DNA from 4 places in the Paenibacillus sp. FSL R7-0313 genome. Region 2 is predicted to be linked to each of the others. Evidence: riboswitches for the same ligand, from Rfam matches in the RefSeq annotation. Region 2 holds a riboswitch; each other region holds the start of a gene.

Region 1 (4,214 bases), 2.1 Mb from region 2:
GAATGAAGGCATGTTTGCAGCCAGGCACCTTGTTCGCAATAATTTTACGAATGCGTTCGCCAGCATGATCCGGATCTGTCAGTACAATGACTCCCCGTCTCTCCTGAGCAAGCGCAATCCGCTTCAGAATGCGTTGGTTGATTGCTGAGCCACCTGTTTCAATTGTATCGGCTTCAACGGCCCGACGGATGGCTACCGTATCGTCACGGCCTTCCACCACAATGACTTCTTTTATCATGTTCCATTTCTTCCTTTCTAACGCAAAAAGAAGAGGAATATCCTCTTCTCTGCCAAACGGCGGGGGAGACTGAATTCAGACTCCTCCGCCGCATATTCCGCATGAATCATTCATGCAACTATTTTATAGCATTCCCATTTCAAAGTAAAACGATTTTAGTTCGCTTCCGGCTTCACCGGACCGATCACGTAGACCGTCTTGCCTTTCTTACGTCCAAAATTCAGGGCATGCTTCACACTGTCATAATATACATCAATTTTGTTGCCTTTAATGGCACCGCCTGTATCTTCCGCACGACGGAATCCCAGACCTTCGATATATACCCACCAGCCAATTGGAATGACTTTGGGATCAACCGCAATGGTGCGCCCTTCCGTTACACGAGTACCGGAAGCTGTTTTAGTTCCAATGCCAGGCTCTTCGGAAGAGTAGGCAGTCATGGATACATTTTTAAGTACTTTTGAGTATTTAAAAGAAGTCCCGGATACGGTAATGACTTTGCTGCCCGAGGCAGATGTTTTCTTCGAGTTCGTTGTTGTAGCCTTTTTGGTTGTTGAAGTTTGAGCCGATACGGTCTGAATCACAGGTTCTTTCACGACCGGTTTTGCTTTGGTGCCGACAGCGATCACTTTATCTACACGATTATTCGCGACAGATTTGCCGACCATTTTTTTGGAGACCAATTCTCCATCCTGAAATACCTTTTCGATATGCTGTACAAGTGTGCCTTCTTTGCCGTTTACAACGACACGGTTATCCCCTTTGTACAAGCTAGGGTCAGCCGTTTTAATGACTTTGTAAGCGATTGGCTGCTCTACCTCCACTGTACGCTTTGTTACGCGCACTACACGGATCTTCATATCCGCTTTGATGGCAGTTCCAAGCGCCGGATACACTTTATCATTACTCTCAACTTGAATACCTGATTTTTGAATTGCATCTTCTACCGATGAATCCGTTGTATACAGAGTCTTGGTGTCTCCGTCTGCCGTAATGTTGACTGGAACGGCCCGCTCAATAACGATTCGGTCTCCATCTGTAATCGCCCCATTCATGGACATGGATACCTTATCGTGAGGGCTGACTGTGATCGACTGCTCCTCCAGCATTTCCTGAAGCATTCCTGTACGAGTCTCTACCACCTGAGCTTTGCCATCAATAACCAGTGAAATTTGTTTCCCGGCCTGACCGTAAACGACTAACAAGATCATGATTGTAAGCGCAATTGAGAAAATCGCGATCAATGCCATTTGACGCATGTTCTCATGCTTCCACCGCAACGCGAAAGACTTACTGGATGATCGTGACTCATGGGTCTCTTCTGGTTGGAATGTGCCCACTTCTCCGTCCTCCTTCATAGCCTCGCCGTCTAAAGTAATGCATGATGTCTTTGACGTGACTATACCAAATTTTCTACAGAACACAGATTGGACCAACATAATCCGGTTCTGCACCATGAATCAATCTTCGCAACATGATGTCATCCTCCTGAATACCTACCGTATGATGACAATATTTCTTTTATTCAAAAACAAAAAAGCCAAAGAAAGAGTGTAAGAGGAACTCTTTCGTGGCTTCCGAATGATTCTGAATATCGGAAATTCATGCACGAGGTTGCCTCTCTTTTTCCGCTTGCGAGGTTAGCTGTCGGGTTCGGGCGAAAGAGAGCCGCCCTATCTTAGGTCACCCGCTCATGGCGGACGCCCTTGAATTCACCCCGAGACCCAAAGAAGAAATCAAATACGGCTTCGCAGTTCCCTTCGCTGCTTTTGGGTCAGCGAACGTTGCGCATCGGCCAAATACACCGATGTTTAAGCCCTATTGGTTCCCCCGCTCTCCGTTAACGGAGACTCAGCGAGACTGATTCATGAAAGTAATGTTGTTTCATCGGAAAGTGTCCCTTTGTTCATCCCCCGAACATCTGTCCAATTTTCCGCACAACAATTCACTGAAAAGATGATATCCTGTTTTGATGCATGTTGTAAAGCGTTGATCAAGTACGTTTTTCTGAATATTTGGTTAAAATATTGTAATATTCTTGATTTATTTGGAGCAAAGGGCAAATTACCTCCGCTTACCTGCCTTTTTCACCTCATTTGCTCGTTTTTTTAACGAATTCCAAATCGTTCCATGGCATTTTTGGTTGTTATTGCAGCAATTTCCTCCACCGAAATGCCTTTAATTTCCGCTGCTGCCTCTGCAACCAGACGTACATGCGCTGTCTCATTTCGCTTCCCACGATAAGGGTGAGGTGTCAAATATGGAGCATCTGTTTCAATGAAAAACCGGTCCATAGGAACCTTCGCCAGCACCTCTTTGGGCTGCTTTGCATTTTTGAATGTGATCGGTCCTCCGAAAGAGAGATGGAAGCCCATATCGAGACAACTTTTCGCTGTTTCCCAGCTGCCCGAGAACGAGTGCATTACACCACCAACCTCACCCGCCTTCTCTTCACGCAAAATTCTTATGATATCCTCATGTGCATCCCGATTATGGATGACAATCGGCATGTTCACTTCACGCGCCAAAGCAATTTGTTGTCGTAATACGCGATGCTGTATTTCCTTCGGTGAAGTATCCCAGTGATAATCCAATCCAATCTCACCGATCGCAACCACTTTTTCATGCTTGCATAAAGATGCAATCCACTCCAAATCACCCTCCTGCATAGTGATCGCATCTACTGGATGCCACCCTACAGCTGCATAGATAAAGTCATATGTTTCAGCGAGTTTCATTGTGGTTGGAATCGTCTCCCGGTTAAAGCCAATGTTGATCATGCGACCAACTCCTGCATCCACAGCACGCTGAATCATGTCCTCGCGGTCCTCGTCGAATTGTGGTGCATCCAGATGTGTATGTGTGTCGAACAGCATCATGTTTGTATCTCCCTTCATGTCGAAATAACGACTATCTTCTTTATCAAAATTCAATTTGTAAAATTCAATAATTCAATGACTCATACATAAAACATTTTGGGTATCTGTGTATTACATCATTACGTTTGTTTCTTCACAACTACAATATATAGAAGATAAACGGATATTCTGATCTATATATTGCTGATTGTGCCCATTCTACCTGCTTGCATTTACAAAATTATGTCGATCTACATATACTCCCCATTAAAGCAGATTACTGTATCATGAAAAATAGCTCTTTTAGAAAGTGTTTTGATATCAAAATTCTTCATCGGATTATACCCACATGATTACAAGAAATAGGGGCGTATATGTGACGGTAATTCGTGAATAATCGCATCCACCTTGTTTTGCGGGTAATACAAATGATGTTTCCCTCGGTGAAGCCCACTGATGGAACGGACAATGTCAGATACTTCTGACAACTCACGTAAATTGTCCTGTCGATCCAGAAGAAGAATCTGCTTATCTGTGGATTCATCCGGACGAAACACATCATACGGATTATCCGAAGGAAAATCAATTTCAAGATCATATTCGGGATCGAGGCCTGCCTGTACAAAAGCTTCCCGAATCTCTTCCATCATTGTCAAGTCGACCTGTTCAAGCTCTACATACTTATATAACTTGCGATCCATAAAACGTTCGCATAACTCACTCAGAACAGTATCGTCCTCCTTGCGCCACTGCATAAATGCCGTCTGAATTAATGCTTCATCCAACTGCAAATATTCATCTACGGATAATTCTCCATCAAATAATTGAGGGAGTGGATCAATCATGAAGCGGAATTGAAAACCTTGCTGTATGAGTGTTTTCGCTCGCTTGAATATTTGCCGCAATATAATTTCAGAACTACGAGTTACCGGATGGAAGTAAATCTGCCAATACATCTGATACCGAGACATTAGATAATCCTCCACAGCATGCATGCCTGACTCCTTGACTACAATCCGCCCATGATAAGGACGCAGCATCCGAAGGATACGATCAAGGTCAATCGTGCCGTAATTTACACCTGTAAAATAGGCATCCCTGAGCAAATAATCCATTCG
Region 2 (4,214 bases):
GCGGAACCCCGCTTACCGTATCCAATGGAGCCTTCACGGCACAGCTCCCGCCTCAGAGCGTAACAACATTTGTTGCCAACATTACTGGCGGAAATAGCGGCGGGAATACAGGCAGTGGCACTACGTATGAAGCTGAGACCGGAACATCACTTACGGAAGCTGCCATTGAAACAATCTACCCCGGTTACACTGGCTCCGGGTATGTTAACTTCAATGCGATGACTGGTTCAGCCATTCAATGGAACGGCATTAATAATGCTACAACAGGTACCAAAAACGTAAAGTTTCGTTATGCGCTGGAAAGTGGAACACGGAACCTCGACATTTTTGTTAACGGAACCAAAGTTATCAGCAACGAGCCCTTTCCGGCTACGGGAAGCTGGTCCACTTGGGTTGAAAAAACAATACAGGTCCCCATGAACACGGGGACCAATACATTGAAAGTGGTTACCACCGGATCGGAAGGACCGAATATTGACAGCATTAATGTTACCGCAGCGCAATAAACGTTCCTTAGGGCTGATGGAAGACATTTGCTGTACATGCAGCTAAGCACTAACCTCTTGGATACTCAAGTCTAAAGTTAGTGTTATATCAAAAAATGCAAAAAAGACTCCTTAAGCGTTAGCTTAAGGAGTCTTTTTTTTAGATGCGGTCGAGAGGACTCGAACCTCCACGGGGGGTTAGCCCACACGGACCTGAACCGTGCGCGTCTGCCAATTCCGCCACGACCGCATATTGTATCTCCACCATCAATATCGGCGACAATAAATAATATATCATGCGGAATCTATCATGTCAACACTGAAAATAATAACAATAAAACCCGAACCAGACGTCGATTCGGGCTTTACCTTTAACTACAAATTAAAGCTTGGAAGGCCAGTTGCCATACCATGCATAACCGCCTCTTCTTTCTTTATCAATATCACTTAATTTGTATTTAACTACCCCGTCACGACCAATAAAGATTGGTTTATCTGTTCCGATCTCATAGAAGCGTGCCCAAATCGGTGCAGCTTTGGAATCAGCGATAATTTTACTATCTCCATTAGCTCTTTCATACTTGTAACCCGTAATTTTCACCTTGTTAAACCAAGCCTCCGCTCCTTTAATGGATGCGGTAATTTTAGCGTTAGCAGGTCTGGTTTTCAGAAATTTAACAATCGTTACACTCTCTCCAGCTGTCAGCGATGGCACTTCGTAGATTCTTGCGCTCGCTGGTTTAAGGGAACTGGAATCATGTTGTTGTCCCCATGCTGTCAGCTTACCACCTGAAACGACTTGTGTATTCAGAATCGCCTCCACACCTTTGGCAACTGAATTTTTACTGCGATTAGCAAGTGTGCTGTCGATAAATGAGAAATCACCTTTGCGTGCCGCTACTTCATCCAACATGATCATTACATTAATCATGGCATCATCATTGTAAGTGATATGCTTGTGATATCCAGAGCTTTGGTAAACTTGTGGCCATCCGCCGTTTGAATACTGCATGTTGATCAAAAAGTTAATTCCTTTGATTGCAGCTGTGGAGTATCGCGGATCATTCGTCTTTTTAAATTCCTTCGCCAATCTTCTAATTTCTGAGTATGTAGCCTTGTTGTCTATCGTGGACTTCGCCCACTCTCCACTTGTCTGTTTATAATCTTTTCTCCAACCTCCATCCGGCAGCTGGTTCTTCAAAACATCTGAAATACTCGCTGTAGTACCCGATGCATCCGCAGCAGATACCGTCCCTACAGGGAGAACTGCCATTCCAACTGCTGAGAACACCATCGTACATGCCAGGACAAAAGTAATTATTTTCTTCGCTTTCAAATGTAACACTCTCCTATGTTCGTTTTTATAAATCTGCCACTTCTACTTTACCTATGATAAGCGTCCCCAAACCTCCTTTATTTGTATTTATCGCATAATAAAATCAATTTTAATCCAATATGTGGATTGGATAATCAGATAATATGCAAAAAATCGATTTTTGTCAATATATGCAACTTAATGAATATAATCTCTCTAATTCTACATAACGGGATAGTTCTTTTAACTCATGACAAACCTATTTATTTATCCAAATTCGTCTTAAACGAATCAATAATGACGTTTTTGTCATGAATGATACCCAAACTTAATCCCTTCTTTCATATAAAAACCTTAATTCCGCTAACATTGAGGTATTACGAAGGGTTTTAAATGGGTTTGACAATTACGCATTTATGCAATATAGTTTCAAATAGTTACAAAAACTTAATTATTCATTGCCGAGTTTCATGTTTGAAAACGGGGGAACCAATTTGGGTGAATTATTCTTATACATAGGAAATATAGGGAACCTTCTACCGAACCCTTAGCTAACTCCGTAGGCATCGAAGGGAGAACATTGATTTTGAAAAAACTGATTATCTCCATTTTTGGAGCAGCTGTATTATTTACATCCGGGGCAACAAGCACAGAGGCAAGCAGTATCAACTCCGTAGTGAACAACATGACAGGTATTCCTTACAAATGGGGTGGCACGACTGTAGCCGGCTTTGACTGTTCTGGTTTTATGAGATATCTTTTCAACAAATACAGCATTGAATTGCCACGTACTTCTCAGCAGCAAGCCAAAGCAGGTACTCCGGTAGCCAAAAGTAATGTTCGGACAGGTGATCTGGTGTTCTTTAATACAACAGGCAAAGGCATTTCACATACAGGTGTATATATCGGCGGCGGACAATTCGCTCATGCCTCCAGCAGTAAAGGTGTAAGCATCACAAAGTTATCGAATCCATACTTCAATGACCGCTATGTAACAGCACGTCGGGTAACTGGACAGTTTATGTATGATAAAATGTTGGGTAAAATGTAATTCACATACAAAAAGGCATCGGTTATTAACCGGATGCCTTTTTTGTTTAACCATTTTTTGTCTTCAACTGCTTTCTTAAACAATGTAAAATGTTTTAGGAAATAAAAGGAGATGAGGAGAACAATTGAAAAAGTTAATGTTTGTTTTAAGTTTTGCTATTTTAGTAATAGGTAGTTTAGGATGCAGTAGCGAGAACGAAAAAGATTTTAGAGATGTTTCATGGGGTACCAAGATCGACAAAGTCATTTCAACTGAAGAAAAGAACGGTAACTCAGGTTATGAAGAGGACGTACATAATGAACATGAGAAAAGTATCGAATATTCTAATCTTGTAGTTCTGGGTAAGAAAGCAGATGCTAAATACGTTTTCACTGATTTATTAGACAATGATAGCATTCTGGAAATGATGGAAGAAGGAAAGGAATTATCAGAGGAATTAAATAACCCCAATACAACAGAAACAAGGAAAGAAGAGATATACAAAATAATGGACCAGCGCCTTGAAGAAATGGAAAATGCAGCAGATGAATATCCATTAGATGACTTCTTGCTCCACGAGGCCACATATTATTTTGGCATGTTAAATAGTCAGGATTCTGATGAAATTCTGGAAGAGCTAACGAATAAATATGGTCAGCCTGGAAGCAAGACCTTCGATAATTCCATTATATATCTCTGGGATACTGATCGCTCTAAGATTGAATTTCTTCCTGAACGGTACTCCACAATAAACTATACAGCAAACTACTCCGTTATGGAGAAATTTGCTGATGTGGACAAGTATAATAAAAAAGCAAACAGTAAAGAAAGTAAAAACGATCTTTAAAAAACAGGGTTATACTCCCATATTGAAGGGAAGTATAACCCTGTTACTTTTTCACAATGTTTTTTTATATTAATGTAGCGCCTTCTGCACTCGCATCGCGCCCTGAGACAGAGCATGTCCGCCTCCTACAGCTCCGGCCACGGCTACGGTCTCCATGATCTCCTGATCTGTAGCGCCCTTGGCACGGGCTTCTTCTACATGGTAGAAAGTACATACCTCATTGTTGGCAAACAATCCAATGCCGAGCGCAATGAGCTGTTTTGTCTTGGCATCAATCACGCCAGGTTGGAAACATTCTCCCGTAAACTCATGATATGACTTCACCACACCTGGCAGTACATCGCTTAATGCTCCAATCTGATCCTTGTAGGCATGAACTTTATCATTCATCAATGTCATCGCTTGTAGCACACCCTCTCGGCTATAGTTACAGATCTTCCTCACTGTACCTATCTTCTCTCCCGAGTGAGTCAATTATGCCAACAAATCATGGTAATTCCAAACATTTAACGCTCATGGCTCTGCCATAATTATAAA
Region 3 (4,214 bases), 680 kb from region 2:
TCAATTACCCTTTGCTGTAATTCCCCTGGTGATGTTCACGAGTGATAAAAAAAGCATGGGTGCATTCGCCAACAAATTGTGGCTCAAAATCATCTCATGGGTCATTGCCGCGATTATCGTTGTGCTGAATGTATATCTGATCATTCAGACGATTCGGTTATTCTAATCTCGTTCTTATCGACCAAATACAATAAAGGCTGATCAACTCTGGTATGCAATACCAAGTTGATCAGCCTTTATTGTTGCAGTACAGCAACGTGTTTCCTTTTATAGTAAAACGCTAAACTCTAATAAACAATTATCTAATCCTGATTGGGCACCAGTAATGGCAGGAGTTCATCCAATGAATTAACAGTCCAATCCGCACGTTCGTCATCCGATCGGTCTGGCTGGAATCTTCCGTAACCCTGCATAATCCGAATTGTACGCATGCCCAGCTTCCGAGCAGGTATAATGTCGTTATCGATCCGATCGCCGATCATGACGGCTTCCTCCGGTTCACAACCGGCCTGCTTCAAGGCCACAGCGTATAACTCAGGGTCTGGCTTGGACACTCCTTCTTCAGCCGAACACGCCAGAACATCAACATACTTCCGCAAGCCGTAGCTCTCCAGTCTTTCTTCCGTTCCAGGACTCTGATTGGCAATAATGCCAATACGATAATACCGTGACAACTGCTGAAGAACGGAATCCGCTGAAGGAAAAGGACGTTCAAGATCTTTTTGAAATTTCAGCTTGTCCTGAATCTGTTTCTGGTGTCCCTCGTCTTCAACGAATGTGCGAATCGCCACTCTCATAGGCCATTGCTCATATTTTCGGTAACAGTTCGCGAACAGTTCGCGTACCGCCTCAATCTTTACCGGATATCCCAAAGCACAGGCTTCACGGACGAACTGTCCAATAATATCATCAACCGGCTCCCATTCATCCACCAGCGTATCTCCAACATCAAAAAACAACCATTTCAATCCACCTACATCCGGCACGCCAATTCCTCCTTGTAAGCCACAGGTGATTCCTGATCCAAATCTAAAAGTTCGTGTTCAAAAAGTCTTGAACTACCTTTAAAACCATAAAAAAGAAGACTCACCATCATGCATGAGTCTCCTCAAATTTCCGTTTATCGATACATTCAATTATAACAGGCACCTTACACCTGAGCAATCACAAGCTATGGCATTACCCATTGAGGAGAAAGCCAACTTCCCCATTGAGCGAATATACAATCCGGTCTGCGCCCATGCCCCGATAGATGCCCTTAGGATGACTCTGCTCTGTAATGACGCACAGGGATTTCGATGTCCATGAACGGCAGATCTGTAAATAACGACAGGTCAGATTCAGGCTGTTCTCGAAAATAAACACGTTGCCTACGCTGCCCTGCGGCAAAAACCATTTTTGAGCTGCAGCCGTATTCATGCGAATGACATGTTCTACTCCGATTCTACGGAGTCTGCGCTCTTCCCCTGCACTGTTGGTTAGAACGGCAAACGGCATTTTTTTGTACATCAGCAATTTGATAAATTTGCGTCCTGCTTCATTTGGAGCAGTCACTAAGATCATCTCAGTATCCATCATTCGTTCCTCCCTTGGCGTGAAAAGACAACAAAAAAGAAGCGTGGGGGACCAAGGCCTCCCGAACGCTTCTTAAAGAACCCATGGCGAAAACGCCATGAACCAGCGTACGGCTTGTTGCCTCTCCCTTTAACGCTTACGAGGTTAGCTGACGGATTCGGGCGCGAGAGTCGCCCTATTTCCGGCTGTCACCGGAAAATTCACCCCATGAATGCCTACTGTCCTGGACAGCGCATTCTGTTGGTTCCCCCGTTTCCCACTCATCAATGAATGGAAACTCAGCGATTAAAACATCGTTCGTATATCTTAAAATAAGATCGAGCGATATTATCGTTTGTTTCGTTTTTCAGGTACAATTTAGTTTAAATTGAAATTACGTTATGAATCATACACCCGCGCCATGTCGGTGTAAAGTCCGCACAGATCACCGAATCGACAGATTTTCGGCAATACTCACATATAATAGCGCTTACAACAAGGTCATACTCTATCCATCTCTTTAAATCTATCTAATTCTCACTCTGACGAAAATCACTTCGCAATTCATTCACGTATTCTGCACAACTTGCCTGTTTTGGTGCTTTTAACACCATATTAGTTTTGCAATATTTAATTGCAACCAATATAATAGAAGATATAAGAGTAAATAAATGGAGGCGATTTAGATGACAGTCTACGATTACAAAGTGAATACCCTTCGCGGTCAAGAAGTTGAAATGTCCGACTACCGTGACAAAGTGCTCCTGATTGTGAATACGGCAAGCTCATGCGGACTTACCCCTCAATTCAAAGGTCTGCAAGAATTGCAAGACAAGTTCCAGGATGCGCCATTTGAAGTCCTTGGTTTTCCAAGTAACCAGTTTGCACAGGAAAAAGGTTCTTCCGATGATATTGCCGAGTTCTGTCAGATGAATTATGGCGTAAGCTTCCCTATGTTTGAGAAAATTGATGTGAACGGCTCAAGCGCTCACCCTCTCTTCCAGCACCTTAGCACAGAAGCTCCTGGCCTGCTCGGCTCCAAAGCAATCAAATGGAATTTCACCAAATTCCTTGTGGATCAGAACGGACAGGTCATTAAACGGTATGCTCCCAAAACAACACCGGACAAGATTGAAGAAGATATCAAGAACTTGCTGCAAAAATAATACATTGGCCACCCGTAGCCGGAAGGTAGAGCAGCATTGCCCCGGTAATGGATGGCCTTTTTTCTCAACTTTGATGTCAGACTGTTAAAAAAACAAAAAAAAGAAGCTTTCCATTAATGGAAAGCTTCTTCTTAATCGTTCATATGATGCGGTCGAGAGGACTCGAACCTCCACGGGCATACGCCCACTACCCCCTCAAGATAGCGTGTCTGCCATTCCACCACGACCGCATGTCGTAAATAATCGGCAACAGAATTGATTATACCGGGTTCAGAACTAAAAGTAAAGTATTTTTTAATACTTCTTTTACAGCTAGGTATTTTCCACAAAAAACGCATATTCTCGTCATCTTTACCCATGAACTGCATACATTAGATTTGATCCCCTCCTTTCCGGATTGAGCTGATCTTATTGATTCATTTATATCTAGTCCTCCCTGCACTTCGCAGATATTTAACCTTATATGTTATATAAAATAACACAAATATTGAATCCTAGATTTAATCCATTAAATTTCACGGATACTATTGACAAAAAGCGGACATTTATGGGATGATAACTATCATATAATTCGGATTTTTAAACATAAAGCAAACAAAAAGGAATATAAATGTCACTTTAAGTGACATTTAACGAACGCAGGAGGCGAATGATTGTGAACCGTGGGAATAAGCTGCTCGATTATGTCAAACTGCTTGATTCCTCTATTCAGGTTGGAGGGTTCACCCATTCCTTCGGCATGGATATCCATATCAGGGAGGGTACCATTCGTAATGCTGAAGATCTCGAATCATTCATGCGTTGTCAGTTGCATCCGAGCATCGTTCGTCTAGAAGGCATGGCCATCAAAGGCATCTATACCGCAGCAGATCACAAGGATACATGGCGGATAGCTCTAATCGACAAGCTCGTTCATGTTCAGCGAACCCCTGGAGATCTCAGAGAACAAGCTGCCGCCATGGGTAAACGATTGATCAGACTTGCACGCGCTCTGCACCCCTGGATTGAATTCAGCCAGCTCGAACAGATCTTTGCCAAATACGATTCGGTTGGCTGCCTCTCCACTGTTCACGCCTGGATTAACCACCACCTCGACATCCCGGTCGAGGAGGCGGTCCTTGGTTACCTGCATTCAGCCATGAATGCCTGCATAACCGAAGCCTCCAAAGTCATTCCCCTGAACAACGATACAACCAAGGATCTGATGGTCCGCCTGGCCACAGATCTGGAGAATGAATGGAAGACCGTCAGCGCCTCGGCTGCGGATGGACTGGCACAGCCAACCTCGATGTCCATGAAATCATTTTTTCCCAGTTTCCATATGCTTGGAGCTGGACTTCATGCCTACAGGGCCTAATCCTCTTCCTCCTCATACCTGCTCCCCTTTATTCAGACAAACTAAAAAACACGCGGCAACCTCCTTGCCGACGTGTTTTTTGTCATTTTATTTGTTTTATTTACGTATTTACGCCATTTATCATCACAAAATACACT
Region 4 (4,214 bases), 2.1 Mb from region 2:
TCTGATTATTTTGACCAATACGTCTATGGTAACGGGATGGCTGACTTTGCTGTAGAGCAGATTCGTGTTACGCCGGTACAGAAAGACGGTCAAACATGGTACGAGTCATCCGTGACGATCGCAAAAAAAGGAAGTGATTACAACGCCGTTCCTGTTCACTTTGCTTTTGAAGACGGGCATATCCTCACCAAACAATGGAATGGCAAAGAAGATCGCATCACCTATAAATTAACTCACACATCCCCCGTATCCTGGGCCATGACCGATCCCCTGTACACGATCGTGCTGGAGAACCGCCATATGAACAATTTCCTGAAATCCGGACTGGATGAGCAAGCAAAATCCCGCTGGAGCATGAGTGTAACCAAACTAATAGAAGCCATATTCGGAGGTCTGTCATGGTGAGGTGGAAACGGTGAAAGCAAAAATACGTGAAGGCTGGTTTCTCGTCCGTCAGCATATGTTCATTGCCGCACTCTTATTTCTCTATCAACTCATTTGGGGATATTTCTTCTATCGAATGGTACAATCGGCCGTCATCCCACTGCTCCTGCGCTATCCAGATGCTGATGCAGGGGAGCTGAGTACACTTTTGTTCAAAATGGAAAGCCAACTTAACCTGTCTACCCATCCGGAGGTTCATCGTTATCTATGGATTCTAGGGGGCATGCTGCTGGTTCGCATGTTGATCAGCCCCCTCATTCAGGCAGGACTACTCTACTCACTTCAGCACTTTAACTCTACAGAAGAGCGCATCCCCTTCGTCCGCGGAATCAAAAATCTGTGGAAACCGATGCTGCTGCTCCACACCATACGTACATTATTGATACTTCTGCCCGCCTACTGGCTCATACCGAAGCTCTACTCGATTCTCATGGACGGATTTCATTCCCTTCAATTACTTTTGCCTGGTATACCTTATGTTGCTGCCTGGATTGTATATGGTTGGATCATCCACCATGCCGTGCTCTACATGCAGTTCGGTGTTTCGGCACCAGAAGGAGAAGGCGGGGCTCACGGTACCCTCAAAGCACTCTGGATTGCACTGCGTCATCTCATCGCCGTAATCGGTATTGCACTCCTGCTGGGCGGAGTTCACCTGCTTATCTTCGGGGCATTCACTTCAGCCTCATGGTTATTAACGGGACTTACCGGACTTATACTACAACAGACGTATCCACTTGCGAGATGTCTATTGAATCTGTGGAAAATATGCAGCCATTTCCGATTATGGCAGTCCAAAATGTCCAAAGGTGAGAGCAGATAGTTTAAAAATTGTTACCATCACATGTTAAACTTATGGCCTAATATGTACTTATAAATAGGCAAACCTCAACCTTTCCCCGTCAAAGGTCGAGGTTTTTTTTGCTAAATTTGTTGCTAAACGTTGCCAAAGCCGTACTCCTCTGTTACAATAATCGCAGTGAGTTTTTAGTAACAACTTTGTAATCTTTACATTCATATTTGTAACTACTTAAAATTAAATCGTCATTTCTTGATTTCGCAGGTGCATAACTAGCATAGCCAAATTCCTGGCACCTGGGAAGCGGGGGAACCAGTTATGGGTGAATTGATCTTGCTACAGAGGGATCATAGGGGACCTTCAACCGAATCCTTAAGCTAACCTCGCAGGCGTTGGAAGGGGAATATCTCTTGTTCAAGAAGAAATTAACCGCAGCTGTACTTAGCATCACATTTGCATTATCGCTTGGTGCAGGTAGCGCATTCGCAGATTCAAAGATGGACACAGTAATTGATTCAGCAATGGGAACTACATACAAAAGTGGGGGAACAACGCTTAACGGCTTTGACTGCTCCGGATTTACACGGTATGTATTCGACAAATTGGGTATTGATTTGGCACGCCAATCCAGTTCCCAATTCGACATGGGCGATTCCGTATCCCGCATGGAAATGAGAGCTGGCGATCTGGTATTCTTCAATACAACAGGTAAAGGCGTATCTCATGTAGGAATCTTTGTAGGGGATGGAAAGTTCGCACACTCCTCTTCTTCCAAAGGCGTTACGATCAGTGCATTGAGTGAAAGCTATTGGGCCAACCGTTATGTTGGCGCGAAACGGATTATGAGCACGGACGCATATGAATCACTGGCCCTTGACTAGGGACAAGCTGAGCAACATGATGCTGTAACCATTAACCATACTGGAACGAAGCAAGAAGCATAACAGAACCGCCCGGTACATTCTCCGCAGGAATGTATCCGGCGGTTTTTTTGTGCTTCAATCCTTATTCATGTTGCAAGTTATACTCGGGGCATATCCTGCGACATCAACAGGTTCATTTTGCGTTCGTTCGTCCGTGCCCTTATGATGTTTTTACCCATCCCGTTATAATATAAACGAAATTACCGGAACTTTTGTTTCATTTTTTTTCTTGGGAAGGAAGACTTGCTAAATGAACATCACTTTTGTAGAGTGGACAAAGAGTTCTGTTTCAAGGAAAGGAGCATGCAGGTGTATGAAGGAAACCCCTGTGACGTTTCACGTTGTACCCATGCGAGAAGAACATGCGGAGCTTATCTGCAGTTGGCAGTATGATCCGCCTTACAATATCTACAGCTGGCTCCCCTGGGAGCAGATGAAAGCTCTGGAAGTGGAATTCGGAGATGCACAGCTGCGGCAGGAGCAATATGCAATCGTCCTGGATCAGAACGATCGTATATGTGGGTTTGCTCAATACTTCCCACTTCAAGGGGTAACCCGGATTGGCCTTGGCATGCATCCAGAGCTGTGTGGTCAGGGTCAAGGGACAGCTTTTGTCACTGCCATTGTACAGGAAGCCATTCGACGAAATCCCACGAATGAGATTGATCTGGAAGTACTCACTTGGAATGCTCGTGCCATTCAAGTCTATCTGAAGAGTGGATTTGTCACCCAGGATACATACGAACGACAGACCCCAACCGGCTTGAAGCCCTTTCACTGTATGGTTTATGAAGGGCCTCGCGGTTAGAATCCATTGCAAAACAACCAAATTTGCCCCTTGTTATGTGATTAGTTCAAAAAATTCCCACAAAATGCTATGATGTCAGTACAGGTTCCGTTATAATGATATGGATAGTTTCAGGTTAGATGATCTTTCATTCTGGAGGGGACATAAGGGATGCACAAATGGATCATGAGCGGAGTATTTTTTGCAGCATGCGCTTTAGCTATTGTTTTAATGTTTACGCTTCCAGGGAAAGAAGAAGTGGCTGAAGAAGCCAAACCAACCATGCCGGAAGTAACATTGGATGCCGGACAGGCTGAAGCACTGGTCAAAGCCAATTGTATCTCCTGTCACGGGGATCAGCTTCAGGGTGGCGTAGGACCTGCTCTGGCTAACATCGGTAGCCAGGATGATCTGGAGAAGATCTATTCTACGATTGTCAAAGGTAAAGGTGGTATGCCTTCCTTCAAGGGCAAGCTGCAGGATGAAGAAATTGCAAATATCGCCATGTGGCTGTCAGAGAAAAAATAATCTGTGCACGCACATAACGAAGAGGCGCTTAATCCCCTTTTGGGAGAATAAGAGCCTCTTCGTTATACCAATTATTAGGCCTCTGTGGCATGCTCAGCCAGAAAGGCCTCAACTTCACGTGCGGACGGCATCCCGGACTGGGCGCCGAGCTTCGTCACGGATAACGCGGCCGCACCCATGGCGTAGCCTACGGCCGCGTCCAAAGTCTCACCGCGCGCGAGGGCTACCGCCAACGCGCCGTTGAAGCAATCGCCAGCGCCGGTCGTATCGACGGCGCTTACGGCGTAGCCGGGCGCACGGCACGCGCCGGCACGCCCTGCTTGTACGCGGCCGCCAGGCGCCGCCGCGTACACAGCCCCCTCGGGGCCGAGCGTCGTGACGACAGCGGCCCCGAGGGATGCGGCGAGCTCTGCGACCGCCGCATCCAGGTCTTCCGGCCGGAGATGAGCCCGGCCGGTAAGCACGGCAAGCTCACTGCGGTTCGGCGTGACAACGTCGACGCACCGCAGGAGCTCCTGGGGCAGACCCGGCACTGCGGGAGCCGGGTTGAGCACCACCAGTGCGCTGCCTTCAGCCGCCAGTTGGGCGGCGCGGGTAACCGCTGGCAGCGGGATCTCCAGCTGCAGCAGCACCGCTGCGGCTGCAGTCAGGCTTTTTACCGTATCCGCCTCTTCCAGCATCTCAGGCACCACTTGTCCATTCGCACCAGGAATAACGATAATCCGGTTGTCTC

What was found. Region 2 has a riboswitch for cyclic di-AMP ahead of NSQ38_RS25520 (C40 family peptidase). Riboswitches for the same ligand answer to the same signal wherever they lie in the genome.
Region 1: another riboswitch for cyclic di-AMP. It lies ahead of NSQ38_RS05000 (ubiquitin-like domain-containing protein); the one in region 2 lies ahead of NSQ38_RS25520 (C40 family peptidase).
Region 3: another riboswitch for cyclic di-AMP. It lies ahead of NSQ38_RS28810 (hypothetical protein); the one in region 2 lies ahead of NSQ38_RS25520 (C40 family peptidase).
Region 4: another riboswitch for cyclic di-AMP. It lies ahead of NSQ38_RS04625 (C40 family peptidase); the one in region 2 lies ahead of NSQ38_RS25520 (C40 family peptidase).

Annotation. Positions count from the first base shown of each region.
Region 1 covers NZ_CP150219.1:1,119,699-1,123,912, forward strand. Annotated here, with positions in the region: gene rnmV (ribonuclease M5) at 1-238, opposite strand, end outside; gene NSQ38_RS05000 (ubiquitin-like domain-containing protein) at 394-1,578, opposite strand; cyclic di-AMP (ydaO/yuaA leader) riboswitch at 1,852-2,105, opposite strand; gene NSQ38_RS05005 (TatD family hydrolase) at 2,347-3,117, opposite strand; gene NSQ38_RS05010 (HD domain-containing protein) at 3,450-4,214, opposite strand, start outside.
Region 2 covers NZ_CP150219.1:5,886,494-5,890,707, forward strand. Annotated here, with positions in the region: gene NSQ38_RS25505 (carbohydrate-binding protein) at 1-506, shown strand, start outside; tRNA gene NSQ38_RS25510 (tRNA-Leu) at 651-735, opposite strand; gene pelA (pectate lyase) at 868-1,830, opposite strand; cyclic di-AMP (ydaO/yuaA leader) riboswitch at 2,250-2,381, shown strand; gene NSQ38_RS25520 (C40 family peptidase) at 2,387-2,851, shown strand; gene NSQ38_RS25525 (hypothetical protein) at 2,976-3,677, shown strand; gene NSQ38_RS25530 (carboxymuconolactone decarboxylase family protein) at 3,747-4,076, opposite strand.
Region 3 covers NZ_CP150219.1:6,564,224-6,568,437, forward strand. Annotated here, with positions in the region: gene NSQ38_RS28800 (Nramp family divalent metal transporter) at 1-166, shown strand, start outside; gene NSQ38_RS28805 (HAD family hydrolase) at 303-986, opposite strand; gene NSQ38_RS28810 (hypothetical protein) at 1,180-1,578, opposite strand; cyclic di-AMP (ydaO/yuaA leader) riboswitch at 1,694-1,869, opposite strand; gene NSQ38_RS28815 (glutathione peroxidase) at 2,241-2,720, shown strand; tRNA gene NSQ38_RS28820 (tRNA-Leu) at 2,868-2,950, opposite strand; gene NSQ38_RS28825 (urease accessory UreF family protein) at 3,376-4,077, shown strand.
Region 4 covers NZ_CP150219.1:1,042,886-1,047,099, forward strand. Annotated here, with positions in the region: gene NSQ38_RS04615 (M1 family metallopeptidase) at 1-405, shown strand, start outside; gene NSQ38_RS04620 (hypothetical protein) at 416-1,267, shown strand; cyclic di-AMP (ydaO/yuaA leader) riboswitch at 1,513-1,650, shown strand; gene NSQ38_RS04625 (C40 family peptidase) at 1,690-2,124, shown strand; gene NSQ38_RS04630 (GNAT family protein) at 2,480-2,974, shown strand; gene NSQ38_RS04635 (cytochrome c) at 3,125-3,481, shown strand; gene rbsK (ribokinase) at 3,556-4,214, opposite strand, start outside.